One region of the Limnohabitans sp. 103DPR2 genome, then DNA from elsewhere that is predicted to be linked to it. Evidence: predicted binding sites of a transcription regulator. Region 1 holds the regulator's gene; each other region holds the start of a gene.

Evidence for each region. Region 1 encodes FNR, which switches genes on or off when oxygen is low (the NO sensors DNR and NnrR bind a similar motif). Its sites were predicted from a motif close to TTGATNNNNATCAA; they were not measured.
Region 2: L103DPR2_RS14210 (DUF3149 domain-containing protein) is a predicted target of FNR. The motif match lies at 1,924-1,937, and genes of this name have one in related genera.
Region 3: L103DPR2_RS01045 (fatty acid desaturase) is a predicted target of FNR. The motif match lies at 3,373-3,386, and genes of this name have one in related genera.

The regions. Positions count from the first base shown of each region.
Region 1 covers NZ_CP011834.1:2,173,118-2,178,588, forward strand. Annotated here, with positions in the region: gene L103DPR2_RS10445 (sulfite exporter TauE/SafE family protein) at 1-466, opposite strand, end outside; gene hemN (oxygen-independent coproporphyrinogen III oxidase) at 473-1,855, opposite strand; gene fnr (fumarate/nitrate reduction transcriptional regulator Fnr) at 2,061-2,783, shown strand; gene L103DPR2_RS10460 (hypothetical protein) at 2,800-3,105, opposite strand; gene L103DPR2_RS10465 (hypothetical protein) at 3,123-3,404, opposite strand; gene ccoG (cytochrome c oxidase accessory protein CcoG) at 3,442-4,914, opposite strand; gene ccoP (cytochrome-c oxidase, cbb3-type subunit III) at 4,929-5,471, opposite strand, start outside.
Region 2 covers NZ_CP011834.1:1,200,017-1,205,487, forward strand. Annotated here, with positions in the region: gene L103DPR2_RS05920 (NUDIX hydrolase) at 1-209, shown strand, start outside; gene L103DPR2_RS05925 (sulfite exporter TauE/SafE family protein) at 242-982, shown strand; gene L103DPR2_RS05930 (Crp/Fnr family transcriptional regulator) at 1,004-1,708, shown strand; gene L103DPR2_RS14210 (DUF3149 domain-containing protein) at 1,721-1,849, opposite strand; gene L103DPR2_RS05935 (rhodanese-like domain-containing protein) at 2,033-2,413, shown strand; gene L103DPR2_RS05940 (carboxymuconolactone decarboxylase family protein) at 2,437-2,781, shown strand; gene L103DPR2_RS05945 (class I SAM-dependent methyltransferase) at 2,784-3,407, opposite strand; gene L103DPR2_RS05950 (rhodanese-like domain-containing protein) at 3,404-3,751, opposite strand; gene L103DPR2_RS05955 (MBL fold metallo-hydrolase) at 3,827-4,867, opposite strand; gene soxB (thiosulfohydrolase SoxB) at 4,881-5,471, opposite strand, start outside.
Region 3 covers NZ_CP011834.1:240,892-246,362, reverse strand. Annotated here, with positions in the region: gene L103DPR2_RS01060 (AzlC family ABC transporter permease) at 1-423, shown strand, start outside; gene L103DPR2_RS01055 (AzlD domain-containing protein) at 420-764, shown strand; gene L103DPR2_RS01050 (phosphoglycerate kinase) at 894-2,084, shown strand; gene L103DPR2_RS01045 (fatty acid desaturase) at 2,189-3,295, opposite strand; gene L103DPR2_RS01040 (MmgE/PrpD family protein) at 3,584-4,960, shown strand; gene L103DPR2_RS01035 (tripartite tricarboxylate transporter substrate binding protein) at 5,026-5,471, shown strand, end outside.

The sequences.
Region 1 (5,471 bases):
TGCCCGTGAGGGCCGCCACCATGAGGGCTGAATAAAGCAGGCCGCAGGGCATCAGGGCCCACAAAACACCAACGGCCAAAGGTGCAATTTTTCCCCAATGGGCATTCAAGCGCCGAATTTTGGCCCAGAGTTGCTGCGCACTTTGATCGAGCCAAACGGGTTGTTTGGCCTGCCAAATCAACAAGAGGCCCAAGACGACGGCCGCCACATGCAACATGCTCCAGACGGGCCTCAAGGCCGCTGACTCAACAGTCAGCCAGCCCAAGGCTTGGACACTGAGGGCCGCCAAGCCGCCCATCAGGCTGTAGCCCAGCCAGCGTCCTATTTGGAAGGACAACAGCGCCCTGTTTTGATTTGCGCCTGCCACCTGCCCCATGCCTGCACAGGCAGCGCCGCACATGGCGACGCAATGTGGCCCACCGGCCAATCCCATGATCAAAGCCGTGAGGGCTAAGGAATTCTGCATGCAGCGTTAGATGATTTTAGAAAAGCGAGTTCGGTTGCGGTCAGCTTGCAAATACTTGTCAAAGACCATGGCCACACCCCGAACAAAAAACCAGCCCATGGGTGTGACTTGCAATCCGCCATCCGACAACTCTACCAAACCTTGCGTCTGCAAGATTTCAAGTTGGCTCAATTCACTGGCAAAGTATTTTTTGGCATCGATCAGCCAAGCTTCGTTGAAGGCATCGTACTGAACATGGCCCTGGCACATGATGGCCATGATCCAGGCACGGCGAATCAGGTCATCGCGTGACAAGGCCAAGCCCTTCACGATGGGCAACTGGCCGGTGTCGAGCATGTCCACATACTCTTCCATGGTCTTGGCGTTTTGGCTGTAGGTGCCCCCCATGCGGCCAATGGCCGACACGCCCAAGCCGATCAAGTCGCAATCGGGTTGTGTGCTGTAACCCTGAAAGTTACGATGCAAGCGGCCTTGCCGTTTGGCCACTGCCAACGCATCTTCAGGCAACGCAAAGTGGTCCATGCCGACATACACATAGCCCGCATTCATCAACGCATCCATAGACCTTGACAGCATGGCAATCTTGCTTGAAGCCACAGGCAACTCTGCCGCCAGGATGCGACGCTGTGGTTTAAAACGTTCTGGCAAATGCGCATAGGCATAGAGCGCAATGCGGTCTGGCCGCAGCTCGTTCACTTGCTGCAACGTTCGATCAAATGATTCAGGTGTTTGCTTGGGCAAGCCATAAATCAAATCAACATTGACCGATTCAAAACCAATTTTGCGTGCAGCGGCCACCAATGCAAAAACTTGTTCAGCCGGTTGAATTCGGTGAACTGCTTTTTGCACCTCAGGGTCAAAGTCTTGAACGCCAAAGCTCAAGCGGTTGAAGCCCAATTCAAACAACAAAGCCAAGCGCTCATCGCTGACAGTGCGCGGGTCCACTTCGACGGAATATTCTCCGCCCGCCACGAATGTGAAACTGCGCTTGAGCACAGCCATCAATTCACGCAACTCTTCATTGCTCAAAAATGTGGGCGTGCCGCCCCCTAGGTGCAACTGACTGACCGACTGGCCAAGGCCCATGGCCGAGGTGTACATCTCTACTTCTTTGGCCAAATAGCGCAAATAAGGTTCAGCTTTTTCGTGATGCTTGGTGATGATCTTGTTGCATGCGCAGTAATAGCAAAGCGATTCACAAAACGGAATGTGAACATAGATCGACAGGGGTCTGTTTTTTTGTCCCACACCCTGGTTTCGAAGCGCAAGGGCTTGGATCAAATCTTCTTGAGAAAAAGCCTCGACAAAACGGTCGGCTGTCGGGTAAGAGGTATAGCGCGGGCCCGGCACGTCAAAGCGCGTCAGTAATTCTGGTGTCAAAAAGGACATGCGGCAATTCCCAAGACTGGCATATTTGTAGGTTTTAGTTAATGTGCCTTTTGTGACACCATTTAAACTTGACTTAAATCAAATTTTTGCCATTCAGGGCCTGAAAAAAAGATTCATGAAAGCTTGAGATGCGTCAATTGCGTCAAGTAGGTATAAGCTAATGACTTGACTTGTCGCAATGTCAATTTTTTGAATTGAGAACGCCATGAAACCCGAAATGATCAAAGTCGCATGTTCCAACTGCAACTTGCGCGAACTCTGCATGCCCATGGGTCTGTCTGACCATGACCTGGAACGCTTGGATGAAGTCGTGGCCACTCGCCGCAAAATCAAACGCGGCAGCACCCTCTTCAGCAACGGCGAAAAGTTCACTTCGCTCTATGCCATTCGCACCGGGTTTTTCAAAACCTGCTTGGCTTCTGAAGATGGCCGCGACCAGGTAACAGGCTTTCAGATGGCCGGCGAAATCATTGGCCTGGATGGCATCGTGAACGACCGTCACAGCTGCGATGCAGTGGCCTTAGAAGATGCCGAAGTTTGCGTCATGCCCTTTGATCGCATTGAAGAAATTTCCCGCGAGGTAACCGCCTTGCAACACCATGTCCACAAAATCATGAGCCGAGAAATCGTGCGCGAACATGGCGTCATGCTGTTGTTGGGCAGCATGCGTGCTGAGGAACGTTTGGCGGCCTTTTTGTTGAACTTGGTGCAGCGCTTGCACTCACGCGGTTTTTCACAGTCAGAATTGGTTCTGCGCATGACACGAGAAGAAATTGGCAGTTACTTGGGTCTCAAACTTGAAACAGTCAGCCGCACTTTCTCCAAATTTGTCGAGGATGGCATTGTCGAAGTGAAACAACGCCACGTGAAAATTTTGGACACCGAGGCGCTACAGCGCATGGTGAATACGCAGCCTCAATGCCATTGAGGCACAGCTCAAAGACTTAGCAGCAACCCTTGTCGCCCTCTGCACCTTGCGTGCAATTGGGGGGGCGTTTGTCCACCGGCACAGGACATCGATTGACCTCGAAGGGTGACATGGACAACAGCGTGGTGAGGCTACTCGACACCATGGCCAATGCCCAAAACACAAAAAATGACACGGTGTACACGCCTTGCCTTGACAGGGTCATTTGCTGACCGAACCAATGCATGTCCTCGGGGTCAAACATGCCAAACACCACCAACTCTAGCAAGCCTGCCACCAAAAAGGCGGGCCACACAATCCACATCAGTCTTTGAGCCAGCATGTTTGTCTCCAGTTTTGTTATTTTTTCGAGGCTGGAACGACGCCCGTTGCTGCGTGGTTTCGAGCTTGCAGCGCAGGGGCCATGGCAGCGTCTAATTTTTCTTGATTTTCAATGGCATTGCGTGGGTTCAGTGCCTCAGTTGGCAGGACCGGGTCGGGAATGGTGATCGCCAAGTAAAGCGTCGCAAAAGCCGCCACCACCACCACAACTGGGCCAGCAATGATCATCCAGACCATGCCAAACGACCACCAAGGCTTGGCTTGGCTCACTTTTGAATGCGTCAAAGTGTTTGTATTCATGAAGCGCTCGTTTCTTGATGTGTGTGTCGGATGAAGCTTATCGCGGAATTAAAAAGACAGACTTCTCTTCAAGCAGCGTATGGCCTGTTTCGTTGTCATCCGAAGCTTCAATGGTAAATCGCACAGGGTATGAACCAGGCACGGCAGAATCATAAGGAACTTGAAGTCGAACTGAAACCCAACGTGATTGGGTGGACTCCACCGTCAAATCTTCGGAGTCTGTGAGCACTTTCAGTTCATACATACCCTCTGCCGTCACTTTGAAATGTTGGCGTTTTTCAGCGGCATTCATGATCTGCAAACGGTACACATTTTCAATGTTGCCGCCGCTGACGATCCGCGCCAATGTTGCCCTGTCGCGAACCACATCCACTTTGAAGGACTTTCGCGTCAGCAAACTGCCAAACAACAAGGCCACGACCAACAACAAAATACCTGTATAAATGAGCACCCGAGGCCTGAAGATGTGCTTCAAGGTTTGCGACGCAGTCCACTTGTTTTGCATCGCATGTTGGGTGGAATATTTCACCAAGCCCCGTGGATATCCCACCTTGTCCATCACGGTGTCACAGACATCGGCACATGCGCCACAGCCAATGCATTCGTATTGCAAGCCATTGCGAATGTCGATGCCTGTGGGGCAAACTTGCACACACAAAGTGCAATCAACGCATGCACCTAAACTCAGGGTGGCCAAATCTGCTTTTTTGGAACGTGCGCCCCGCGGTTCACCGCGCTCTGCGTCGTACGTGACAATCAGGGTGTCTTTGTCAAACATGGCGCTTTGAAAGCGCGCATAGGGGCACATGTACTTGCAAACTTGTTCGCGCATGAAGCCGGCATTGCCGTAGGTGGCAAAGCCGTAGAAGAAGACCCAAAACACTTCCCAGGACGACATGTTGCCCAAAAAGAATTCCATGCCCAGTTCACGGATTGGTGTGAAGTAACCAACAAAGGTAAAGCCAGTCCAAATGGACAAACCAATCCAAAGGAAATGTTTGTACCATTTCTTGACCAGTTTCTCCAAAGACATGTCTTGAGAGTCAAGGCGCATGCGCGCTGTGCGATCGCCCTCCACTTTGCGCTCTATCCACATGAAAATTTCGCTGTAGACGGTTTGAGGGCATGCATAGCCACACCACAAACGCCCCGCGATGGCGGTGAATAAGAACAAAGAAAATGCGGAGATGACCAACAAGCCTGTCAAATAAATGAAGTCTTGTGGATAGAGAACGATGCCAAAAATATAAAAGCGCCTGACACCCAAATCAAAGAGCACCGCTTGGCGCTGCCCCCACTCTAGCCAGGGCAAGCAGTAAAAAATAATTTGCGTTAAAAAAACGAACCCCCAGCGCCATTTGGCAAAAATGCCCTGGACACTTCGGGGGTAAATTTTTTGATGGGCTGCGTAAAGCTCTCCCCATGCGCCCTCTTCCGAGGTATCTTCCGCGCCGACTGGCGCGGGCACGATGGGAATGACTTTACGCGTCGTCTGGTCTGCGGATTCCAAAACAACCCTCAATATTATTTAGCAGCAGGCTGATTGGAGAGGCCCCAAACATACGAAGCCAGCACATGCAATTGCGCTTCGGTCAGTTTGCCGGCTTGCGCAGGCATCTGATTGACCTTGCCGTTGTTCACCATGGCAATGATGGCGTTCTCACCCCAGCCATGCAACCAGATGTCGTCGGTCAAGTTAGGGGCACCAATGGTTTGATTGCCTTTGCCATCTGGGCCGTGACAAGCCGCACAGGCGACAAACTTAGGCTTACCCAGAGAAGCGCGTAACGCATCGTGCGGGCTGTTGGACAAACTCAAGACATAGTGCGCCACATTGCGAACATCGTCAGCGGATCCCACAGCAGCAGCCATGGGAGGCATATTGCCAATGCGCCCCTTCACCAATGTTTCTTTGATTTTTTCGTGGGTACCGCCGTGCAACCAATCTTTGTCGGTCAAATTGGGGAAGCCTTTGCCACCTCGCGCATCAGAGCCGTGGCACTGCGCACAATTGTTCATGAACAATCGATCGCCAATGGCCATGGCTTGGGGATCTTTGGCAACGTC
Region 2 (5,471 bases), 970 kb from region 1:
TGGCCAGGGGTTGGCATCACGAAACATTGTGGGTCTACAACTTGGTGGTGCCTGCCGATGTTCAGCCGGTTAACCAAGATGGTGAAGTGGCGGAGTTCAATTTACTGGCACCGCAGCAAGTGGTTCAGGCCATCGCTTCCAAAAGCATGACCGTCGATGCGTCTTGCGTGATTGCGCATGCGGTGTTGCACGCAATTGCGCATGCTTGAGCGTCAACGCAAATTTTCTTAAAGCTAAAGTCATGGACATCAGCCTCTATTCCGTGGCCGTGATTTTTGCAGGCTATTTTGTTCTGGGCACGGCTGGCTTCGGTTCAGCATTGATCATTGTGCCTTTGTTGGCATGGCATTGGCCGCTGGCATTTGTGGTGCCCTTGGTATTGTTGATCGATGTGCCTGCAGCGGTTTTGCACACGGGTCTGAATTTCAAGCAGGTGATGTGGCGTGAGTTGCCGCCTTTGCTGCCTTCGGTGGTGGTCGGTGCCTTGGCGGGCATTGGGTTAATTCGCTGGACTCAGGGTGAGTGGCTTTTGTTGATCTTGGGCGGCTATGTCATCTTTATCGGTTGGAAAGGCTTGAGCGGCGCGGCAACAGCTGTTCGCGTGAGTTCATCTGGCTTGCACTTTGCAGGATTTGCCATGGGTTTGGTGGAAACCATGTTTGGAACGGCAGGGCCTGTGGTCATGTCGTGGTTGTCGCAGCGCGTGGCCGATCCGTTTCTAATCCGCGCGACCATGCCCATGACCATCATTGGTTTGTCCTCCATCGCGCTTGGCATGGTAGGCGCAACAGGCGGCTTGGCGGAGGTATCGCTCTGGACAGTGTTGGCAAGTTTGATGCCGTTTGCATTGTTGGGTGTTGGACTTGGACATTGGGTTTCTAAGCGAATTTCTGCGGCTGTGCTTCGACCCTTTATTTATGGCTTCTTGTGCTTGAGTGGCTTTGTGCTGTGCGCCAGGGCTTTGCGAGGGTTATATTCATGACTTGTGAATTGAGAAAATCAAATGATCCCCATTCATGTTGAATCAGCTTGGAAAGGTACTTCCGATTGCCGTTCATGCGGCATTCGCGATCTGGTTTTGTTTGCCGATTTGAATGAGGATGATTTTGGGCTCATTCACGCGCCCATTGATGACATGGCCTATCCGGTTGGAGGGCTGCTTTATTCAGAAGGCGACAAAGCCTTGGGCGTGTTCACGCTGCGCCAAGGCATGGTCAAGTTGGTTCGCTCCACAGCCGATGGCAGAGAGCGCATCATTCGCGTGTTGCGTGCGGGTGATGTGGTGGGCATTGAGGCATTGGCCACGGGGCAATACGATTCAGAGGCCGTGGCACTCAATGATGTCAAAGTCTGTCGAATTCCGTTGGGCGTGATGCACAAACTTAGCACGCAGTCACCCAGACTTCACAACCGATTGATGCAGAAATGGCAGCAAGCGTTAAAAGGGGCAGACGATTGGTTGGCCGATTTGAACTTTGGAACTGCGCGCCAAAGGGTTTCAAAATTCATTCTGAAAATGCGCCATGATGATTTGCCAAACCAAAGCAGCATGTTCTCTCGTGAAGACATGGGCGCCATGATGGACCTCAAATTAGAAACCGTCAGCCGTGAAGTGAGTGGTCTTGTTCGCGAGCAAGTGATAGAACCATTGGACAAATCGGGACGGCTGTATCGCATCCAAAACGAACAAGCACTTCAAACTGCCTGATTGCAAAAGTGATCAGGATTTGGGGGGTGTTCCTGACAAAAACAGCCTTAGAAAAAATACCGCCATGCCCATCATAAACACGATGCCGATGAAGCTCATCAGGCCGTAGTCTGTGAAAAACAAGTCGTGTAACAATTTCATTTTTTTCTCCTTCAGAGTGTTTTGAAATAGCAATGTCAATGTGTCCATCTTGCTAGGACGGTCATCAGTCCTCTTTGATCTGCGTTAAGTTTTGTAGACATTTAATTCGCAAAAATGCTGGACACGCAAATACCTAAGGGGGTATATTTGAAAGCACTTGAATTGATTAAAGCGAAGTGAAAAATGAAAACACCTCACGACTTGGTATTGGCCGCAAAACAAACGGTTCTTGAAATTCCAATTGACAAAGCGCCTGCTGTGATTGCTCAAAATGACGTGTTAATTGACGTTCGTGAGGCTGAGGAGTTTCAGTCTGGTCATCTACCTGGTGCTATTCACATGTCACGCGGCATGTTGGAGTTCAAGCTTGCAGCCAATCCGCAATATCAATCGCGCGATCTCAAAATCACTCTGTATTGCAAAACCAGTGGCAGGGCTGCACTGTGTGCTCAGTCATTGAAAGAAATGGGCTATTCACATGTGAGTTCTATCGCAGGTGGTTTTGATGCATGGCAAGCAGCAGGCTTTCATGTTGAAAAACCAGTTGCCCCATCCTTTGACTAAGACTTGATAGAAAGACTGATCTCATGAGTACCTTTGAGCATGCTGAGCTGATTCAAAACATCAATGCAAGCCTCACACCTTTTCGTCAATCTCAGCCCGATGTCATGCAAGGTTTTGGGCAATTGGCACGCAGCGCCATGGCGGAAGGTGAAGTCAGTACCAAGCACAAGGAATTGATTGCTTTGGCCATTGGTATCACGCAGCATTGCTCTGGCTGCATCGGCTTTCATGTGAAAGCACTATTGAAGTTGGGTTGTACACGCCAAGAGCTTGAAGAGATGCTGGCCGTGTGCGTCTACATGGGCGGTGGCCCTGCATTGATGTACGCTGCAGAAGCGCTCAAAGCTTGGGAAACCTTTTCTGCTTAAACCTATGGGTTAGGTTTTTGCCCGATGTAGCCCACCAGTGCCGACATACCACTGTGCCCCGGACCTTCATCGACTTCTTCCAGATAGGTTTTGATGTCCAGGACCTTGTAGCCTTTGAAAGCGCTCAGCAGCAAGTCTTCGTCGTACAGGTTTTCGAGAATGCCAGGCCCACCTGTTTTGTATTGCATCTGGTCTTTGCCATATCCTTGAATGATCAGAGTGCCGCCAGGCTTAAGTGCAGAGTTTAATTTTGTAAATATTTCTGTACGTGCTTCTGGATCGGCAAATTGAAAAAAGATACCTGCAATGGTGTCGTACTGGTTGGCTTGCCAATCAAAACTTTGCCAGTCGCTGCAATGAAAGTTGACCGCTACCTGATGTTTGGCAGCCAATTGCTTAGCTTTTGCAATGGCAATGGGTGAGAAGTCGAATGCATCAACGTCATAACCTTGCGATGCAAGCCAAACGCTGTTACGGCCTTCACCATCGGCAATGCACAAGGCCTTGCCTCTTTGAAGCAAGGGTGTTTTGTCAGCCAAGTATTGATTGGGTTTTTCACCAAAAAGGTAATCGTCCGTGGAGAAGCGTTCATTCCAACGCGCCAATGGGTTAGAAAATTGAGTCATGCCAGGTTGCTCCAATTGCCTATGTTGTGAACTTGGCGGTATCCGTTTTTGAGCAGCAGAAGTTTAGCCATGCCGCTGCGGGTGCCGCTGGCACAGCACACCACCACTGGCTTGTCTTTGGGTATTTCGTTCAATCGGCTGCTTAATTCAGACAGAGGGATGTTGACAGTGCCCGCTGCATTGGCATTGGCAAACTCGCCTACGGAGCGAACATCGACAAGTGTGGCGCCTGCACTCTTCAGAACTGGAAGCTCTGACTTCACTTGTTTGGCGCGCCACCATTTGTAAGTCCACCACAGAATTAAGAGTACAAACGGCCAATACTCTTTGATCAATTGTTGCATCGATTACTTTCTAACTTATTCGCAATCCGTTGTGACTCATTCAATCTGTCAGCAGCCGATATGTGACCATTCTGTTTAGAAAGCTTCTTTTTCAGCTTCTAAATATGCAAGGCTGGTGTACTTGCCAATGTTGTTCTCAAAGCCCTGCATGTCTGTGGCACGTTTTTTCACGCGCGGGTCATTGAGAACCATCTGTTTGGCTTCAGCCTCTGACTTGCCATCTTTGACGGCCTGTAAGCAGGGCTCCCAAATGCCCGCCAAAAACTGGCCATAGGTCTCGAGTAAATTTTTAGCAGGTTGACCATGACCCGGCAGCCATAATTGCTGGCCTGCGTTGTCGCTGAGCGCTTTGAAATACTTGAAGGTGCCAGGGTAAGAGCCGTCATCGATGTTGGCAATGCGGTTGGCCATGGCAATGTCGCCCACGCTGGTGACTTTGTCTTGAACCACTTCAACACACAAGTCGGCGTCGGTGTGGGCGCGGCCATAGTGATGCATGACCAAATCGACGTCGCCAAATTTGAACTTTTGGCCGTGGGTGACCACCTTGTTGGGCGGCACAGCCTTGGTGCCAGCCGAAGACTGATTGGTCCAACGCTCCATCAAAACACGCCAAGTATTGCCTTCGATGCCCTTGATGGTTTCTTGTGTCTTGGCCAAAGCGTAGATGGGCAACTGTGTGCCGTACTCTTCAGCAAAGGCATGATTGCCCAACCAATGGTCGCCATGGAAGTGGCTGTTGAACACGGCTACCACAGGCAAAGGCGTCACTTTTTTGATCATGCGAATGGCCATCTGGCCAATTTGTAAAGAGCTGCCGGAATCCAAAATGATGACGCCCGCAGTGGTGACCACAAAGGTGACGTTGGACATCATGCCGCGATTTTCGGGCGTGGGAAATCCATCGGGTGCAAAGATCATCCACACATGTTTGGACAGTTGGATGGGCGGAATGTCTTTAACAGGTGGGCCCACCAAAAAGTCTTGCACATCAGCTGCAAAAGTTTGCAGCTCTGGCCACATGCCCACCAGCCCCGCGCCGATGGCGGATGCCCCCAAAAAAGTGCGACGTGGTAAGACCGGCGTTGCGTGCTGTTTCGTTTTGAAGTGGGTCATGAGAAGACTCCTGTTAGGCCACGTACCCTGGGTTGGGCAAGCCGCCCGTGATCTTGGGTGCATTCAGTTGACGGGGCTTGATGCGGCCGTTGGGTTGGGTTTTGAGCCATTGCTCCACCACTTCCCACACTTGCTTGTTGCCTTGCGTGCGGGCTTCTTCGGCAACGGGAGCCCATCCAGCCACTTTGTATTTTTTGCCAGACTCAATGAGCTTGCCGTTCAGGCGCATTTCTTCGATGCGCTTGCCCATGCCTGCGGTGGGGTTGCAGTGGTATTGCAAGCCGCCCACACGCACCATGTCGCCACCTTGTTGGTAGTAGGGGTCTGGGTTGAACAGGTTGTCGCAAACGTCTTCAAGCACCGTCTTGATGGTTTCCCCGGTCATTTCAGTGACCGTGGCGTAAGAGTAAGTGGTGGCTGTCATGTCCAACAACCATTCCCTCGTGATGGCTTGGCCAGGCAAAAGAGTGGTGCCCCAACGGAAACCTGGCGAGAAGGCGATTTCGGCACCTTGAACATCCATCAAAGCATCGACCAACAGTTGGTCGCCCGTGCCATTGAAGTTGCCGCGTCGATACAAGAGGCCTTCAGAGATGCCCAGTTT
Region 3 (5,471 bases), 1.0 Mb from region 1:
CTTGAACGAATGGTGCACGGGTATCTGACCACCGACATCAGTTATGTGTTGTTCACCCGCCGATTTGCCAAACCGAGCGAAGAGCCGGCAGAGCAAATGACGCAAGCTGCATCCTTGGCGGGCAACACCTTCATCGTATGGGTGAGTTGGATGGTGGCCAGTTTCTTTGGCATCTTTTTGGCCAAGATCATTCCAACGTCTTGGGGCTTGGGCTTTGCTGGCACCTTGTGCTTGGTGGGCATTTTGTGCTCTTTGGCCAGCACACGGATGCGCATCTTTGCAGCAGCTGTGGCTGCGGCAACGGCCATCATGGCCTATCACTTGCCGTTGAAGTTGAACATTGTGTTGGCGATCGGTGTGGCCGTGGTGTTGAGCATGTCGCTTGAAAGCTTTCAATCAAAACGTGCAGGAGCGCCGGCATGAATTTCTTTGAAGGCACCGATCTGTGGACCTTGGCTGTGATTGTGGGTTTGACGGGCGTGACCATTTTGACGCGCAGTTTCTTTTTCTTTTCAAGTGAAGAATGGGCCTTGCCCGATTGGGCGCAGCGGGGTTTGCAATATGCGCCCATTGCGGCCATGGCGGCGGTGGTCTTGCCTGAAATTTTGATGCAACAAGGCGAGTTTTTGCACACCTGGATGGACGCCCGGTGGATGGGCGCCGCAGTGGGCGCCGCCGTTTACTTTTGGCGCCGCAACGTGCTCTTGACCATTGTGGTGGGCATGCTGACTTTCTTGCCCTTGCACTTGCTCGCAGGTTGGTAAGTCACGCCTTGTTACAAAAGCGGTGGTTAGGTTTGCGCAAGCTTGCCCGACTAAAATTCTGTTTGTTGTGAAAAGTCTCTGAGGGATCAGAAGACGACTCATTCATTTTTGTTATTCAAGAGAATTTCCATGAACGTCATTCGTTTTTCTGATTTGTGTCAACAAGGCAAAGTCAAAGGCCAACGTGTTTTCATCCGTGCCGATTTGAACGTGCCGCAAAACGATGCGGGCGACATCACCGAAGACACGCGCATCCGTGCCTCTGTGCCTTGCATTCAAATGGCACTCGATGCTGGCGCTGCCGTCATGGTCACCAGTCATTTGGGTCGTCCCACCGAAGGCGAATTCAAGGCCGAAGATTCTTTGGCGCCCGTTGCCAAACGCTTGGCTGAATTGCTGGACCGTGATGTGGTGCTCAAAGCCAATTGGGTGGACGGTGTGGACGTGGCGGCAGGCCAAGTGGTGCTGCTCGAAAACTGCCGCGTGAACAAAGGCGAGAAAAAGAACAACTCCGAATTGGCCCAAAAAATGGCCGCACTTTGCGACATTTTTGTGAACGATGCGTTTGGCACGGCGCACCGCGCAGAAGGCACCACCTACGGCATTGCCGAATACGCCAAAGTGGCGTGCGCAGGCCCTTTGTTGGCAGCCGAAATTGACGCCATTACCAAAGCCTTGGCCCATCCTGCACGTCCCTTGGCCGCCATTGTGGCGGGCAGCAAAGTGTCGACCAAGCTCACCATTTTGAAGAGCTTGGCCGACAAGGTGGACCAACTGATTGTGGGCGGCGGCATTGCCAACACCTTCATGCTGGCCGCTGGTTTGAAAATTGGCAAGAGCTTGGCTGAACCCGATTTGTTGGCAGAAGCCAAAGCCGTGATCGACATCATGAAAGCGCGCGGCGCCGAAGTGCCGATCCCCACCGATGTTGTCACCGCCAAAACTTTTTCAGCGGATGCCGTTGCCACCGTGAAGAAAGCCACGGAGGTGGCCGATGACGATTTGATTTTGGACATTGGCCCGGAGACGGCGGCCAAATTGGCCACGCAACTCAAAGCGGCGGGCACCATTGTGTGGAATGGCCCCGTTGGCGTGTTTGAGTTTGACGCGTTTGCAAACGGCACACGCGTCATTGCACAGGCCATTGCCGAATCGAAAGCTTTCAGCATTGCGGGCGGTGGTGACACCTTGGCTGCCATTGCCAAGTACGGCATTGAGAAACAAGTGGGCTACATCTCCACCGGTGGCGGCGCTTTCTTGGAAATGCTGGAAGGCAAGACTTTACCGGCGTTGGAAATTTTGACGAAGCGCGCGCAGTAAACACCGCTTGCCCAAGCCCGCGCAATGCGGTCGGCACCACAAAAAAGGCCGCTGATGTCAGCGGCCTTTTTGCTTGCGCGGTTGGAGCAGATGCTCGGACAGCTTTAAGTTTTGGCGGGCAAATTGCCGCGAACAGGGCTCGTCATCTGTCCTTGAAAGTCAGTCCAGCATTCACGTGTGAAGTCGTAAAGCTTGCAGGCCTTGGCTGTTTTGAAATACCAGCTCCAAGAGAAGGGCTGAACAATGATGCGACCTGGCAGCATTTCTTCCAGCTTAGCTTGCGCTTGCTTCAAGCGGTAAAGCGGAATGCTCATGTCCACGTGGTGCGCGGTGTGCTCCATGATGTGGTGAACCATGTTACCAATCTTCATGGGGAAGGTGAGGTGCACGGTGGTGGACACAAAGGGTTGTGCTTTGGTCCAAGCCGACTTTTCGTTGTGCCAAGACACACGCACATGGGTGTGGTGAACATAGACCACAAAACCAATCATGGTGTTCCAGAACAAGAAAGGCACCAACACGCCCATCAGCAAGGTGAGCCAGACGGACTGGCCTGTGGCGCCTGCTGCATAGGCCATCACACCGACCCACAAGACACCAAACACGGTGACCAACAAGCTGTCCTTGAAGAAGATAGGACGACGTGTAGGCATGTGCGTTTTGTTAGGGAAGAATTCACGCTTCCACCAAATTTCAATCAGGTAGTACAGACCGGGCGCCCAACCACTGCGATAAAGGTATTGCAGCAAACGATCTATGGGGCCGAGTGCTGCAAACTCTTCGGCTGTGAGCGGCGTCCAGACAAAGTCAACGCCCTTCAAGTTGGTGTAACCGTGGTGCACCACGTTGTGGCCGGTGTCCCACAAGCTGTAAGGCGTGAGCGAGTACAAGAATGCGTAACGGCCAATCCATTTGTTCAACTCGCGGTGGGGCGTGAGGCTTTGGTGGCAAGCGTCATGGCCCAAGATGAACAAGCGACCAATGACAAAACCAGCGGCCAATCCGCACAGCAACTTGAGCCAGACAGATTCAAGCGCAACGGTGCCTGCGATGAGCCCAACAAACAGAGCCGTGTCAATCAACAACAGGACGAACGCGCGCAAGGTAGAGCGCTCAGACAAAGGCAACAGCCATTGGCGGATGACTTTGCGGTGCGGCATTTCTTGATCCAGAGGGATCGGGGCGTTTTCAGGTGAGGTTTGTGTAGTCATAAACAGGGCGCAGCAGCAGAGCTGGTTGGCCATCAAATCGAATACCCCGAGTCTAAACCGAGAGACTTTTCCTGTGACTGACATGGGTCAATGAGTCACTGAACGTCGGGCCCAAGCCACACCCAGGCTCAGGCGCCAAATAATGTGAGGAAATCTCTAGCAAGAATGTGCGCATTAGGCGCTTTTCGCTATGTACTCTGTGAGCAAGTCTGCGAAAAATTCTCGATTCACCTATGATCAGCCCTCCATTTGATTTCCCTAATTTGAGGCGATAAGCCCTTTTTTGACATGACTGCACGCAATACGACCGTCGTTGCCGACGCCAACGCCCCCGCCATTACCCAACTGCTGGCCGAATTTGTGGCCAACCACCCTTCCAAGGGCTGGTCGGATGCTGTTGAAGCCCAAGCCCACCGCACCTTTGCCAACTGGGCGGGCTGTACTGTGGGTCCAAGCACCCATGAAACCATTGAAGCCGCCTTGGGCGCCGTGAAAGAGTTGGCCCCTTCTGCGCAAGCCTCCGTCTTGGGCCGCAGCGATCGCGTTGACATGGCCAATGCCGCTTTGCTCAATGGCATCAGCTCGCACACGTTTGACTTTGATGACACGCACCTGAAAACCATCATTCACCCCGCTGGTCCTGTGGCTTCTGCCATCTTGGCTTTGGGTGAGCATTTGGGCTCTACCGGCCGTCAATTGATCGACGCCTTGGTGATTGGTGTGGAAGTGTCTTGCCGAGTGGGCAATGCGGTGTACCCCAACCACTACGACCGCGGTTGGCACATCACGGGTTCGACCGGCATGTTGGGCAGTGCGGCTGCCTGCTCTCGTTTGCTCGGCCTGAATGCCAAACAAACGCAAATGGCTTTGGGCATTGCCGCGTCACAACCTGTGGGCCTGCGTGAACAGTTTGGCACCATGACCAAGCCTTTCCACCCCGGTGGTGCAGCCAAAGTGGGCCTGATGTCTGCTTTGATGGCCAAGCACGGTTACACCGCATCACCCCGCGCTTTGGAAGCACCGCGCGGTTTGATGCAAGTGTTCTCTGACAAAACCGATTGGAAAGAAGTCACGGAGAACCTGGGCAAGTCTTGGGAAATTGAACTCAACACGTACAAGCCATTTGCTTGCGGCATCGTGATTCACCCCGCCATCGACGCGTGCGTGCAATTGCGTGAGAAGCACAACTTGAAGCCCGAACAAGTGGCCAAAGTGACTTTGAAGGCGCACCCCTTGGTGCAAGAACTCACGGGAAAGAAAACACCGACCGATGGCTTGTTGGCCAAGTTCAGTGTCTTTCATTCATGCGCCGTGGCATTGATCTACGGCCGCGCCGGCGAACACGAGTACGCCGACGACGTGGTGCGCTCACCGCTGGTGATTGGCGTGCGCGACAAAGTCGAATTGATTGTGGACCGCAGCATCCACGAAGCTTCTGTCGATGTGACCTTGGAAACCACCGACGGCCAAAAGCACCACATCTACATTGAGCGCGCCATTGGCAGTTTGGAAAAGCCCATGAGCAACGAGCAACTCAAGGCCAAGTTTGTCGATCAAAGCACGCCTATTTTGGGCGCCGCCAAAACGGAAGAAGCTTGGAACTTGTGCATGAGCTTGGCTGCGCAAAATGATTTGAAAGCCTTGCTCAAGAGCTTGACCCAGTAAGCTGGCAAAACCCCGATCCCGATGGCACCTGCCTCGGGATTTTTTTTCGTAAAACGGAGACACACATGAAACGCATTGTTGGTTTGAAAGCGGTTTTGGCATTGTCGATGGCATGCTGGAGCCTGTCCCCTGCGATGGCACAAAACGCTGCGGCCGGTGCAGCAGCTGCGCCCTACCCCGTGAGCCGCGTGACCTTGGTCACGCACTCCAGTCCAGGTGGCGGCACCGACGTATTTTTGCGCGACTTGAGCAAACATTTAAGCGGCGTGATGAAAACCAATTTTGCGGTGGAAAACATTCGCGGTGGCAGTGGTGCCAAAGCGTTGGCGCATGTGGCCAAGGCGGCACCTGATGGCGCAACCTTTTATGGCACCACACCGACCTACATTCAAACCACCTTGCTGTCGAAACCCAGTGTGGGTTATGAGGGCTTGGACCCCATGTTGATCGTCTTCATCGATCCAGAAGTGGTGTTCACCCGTGCCGACTCACCTTTTAAATCATTGCAAGA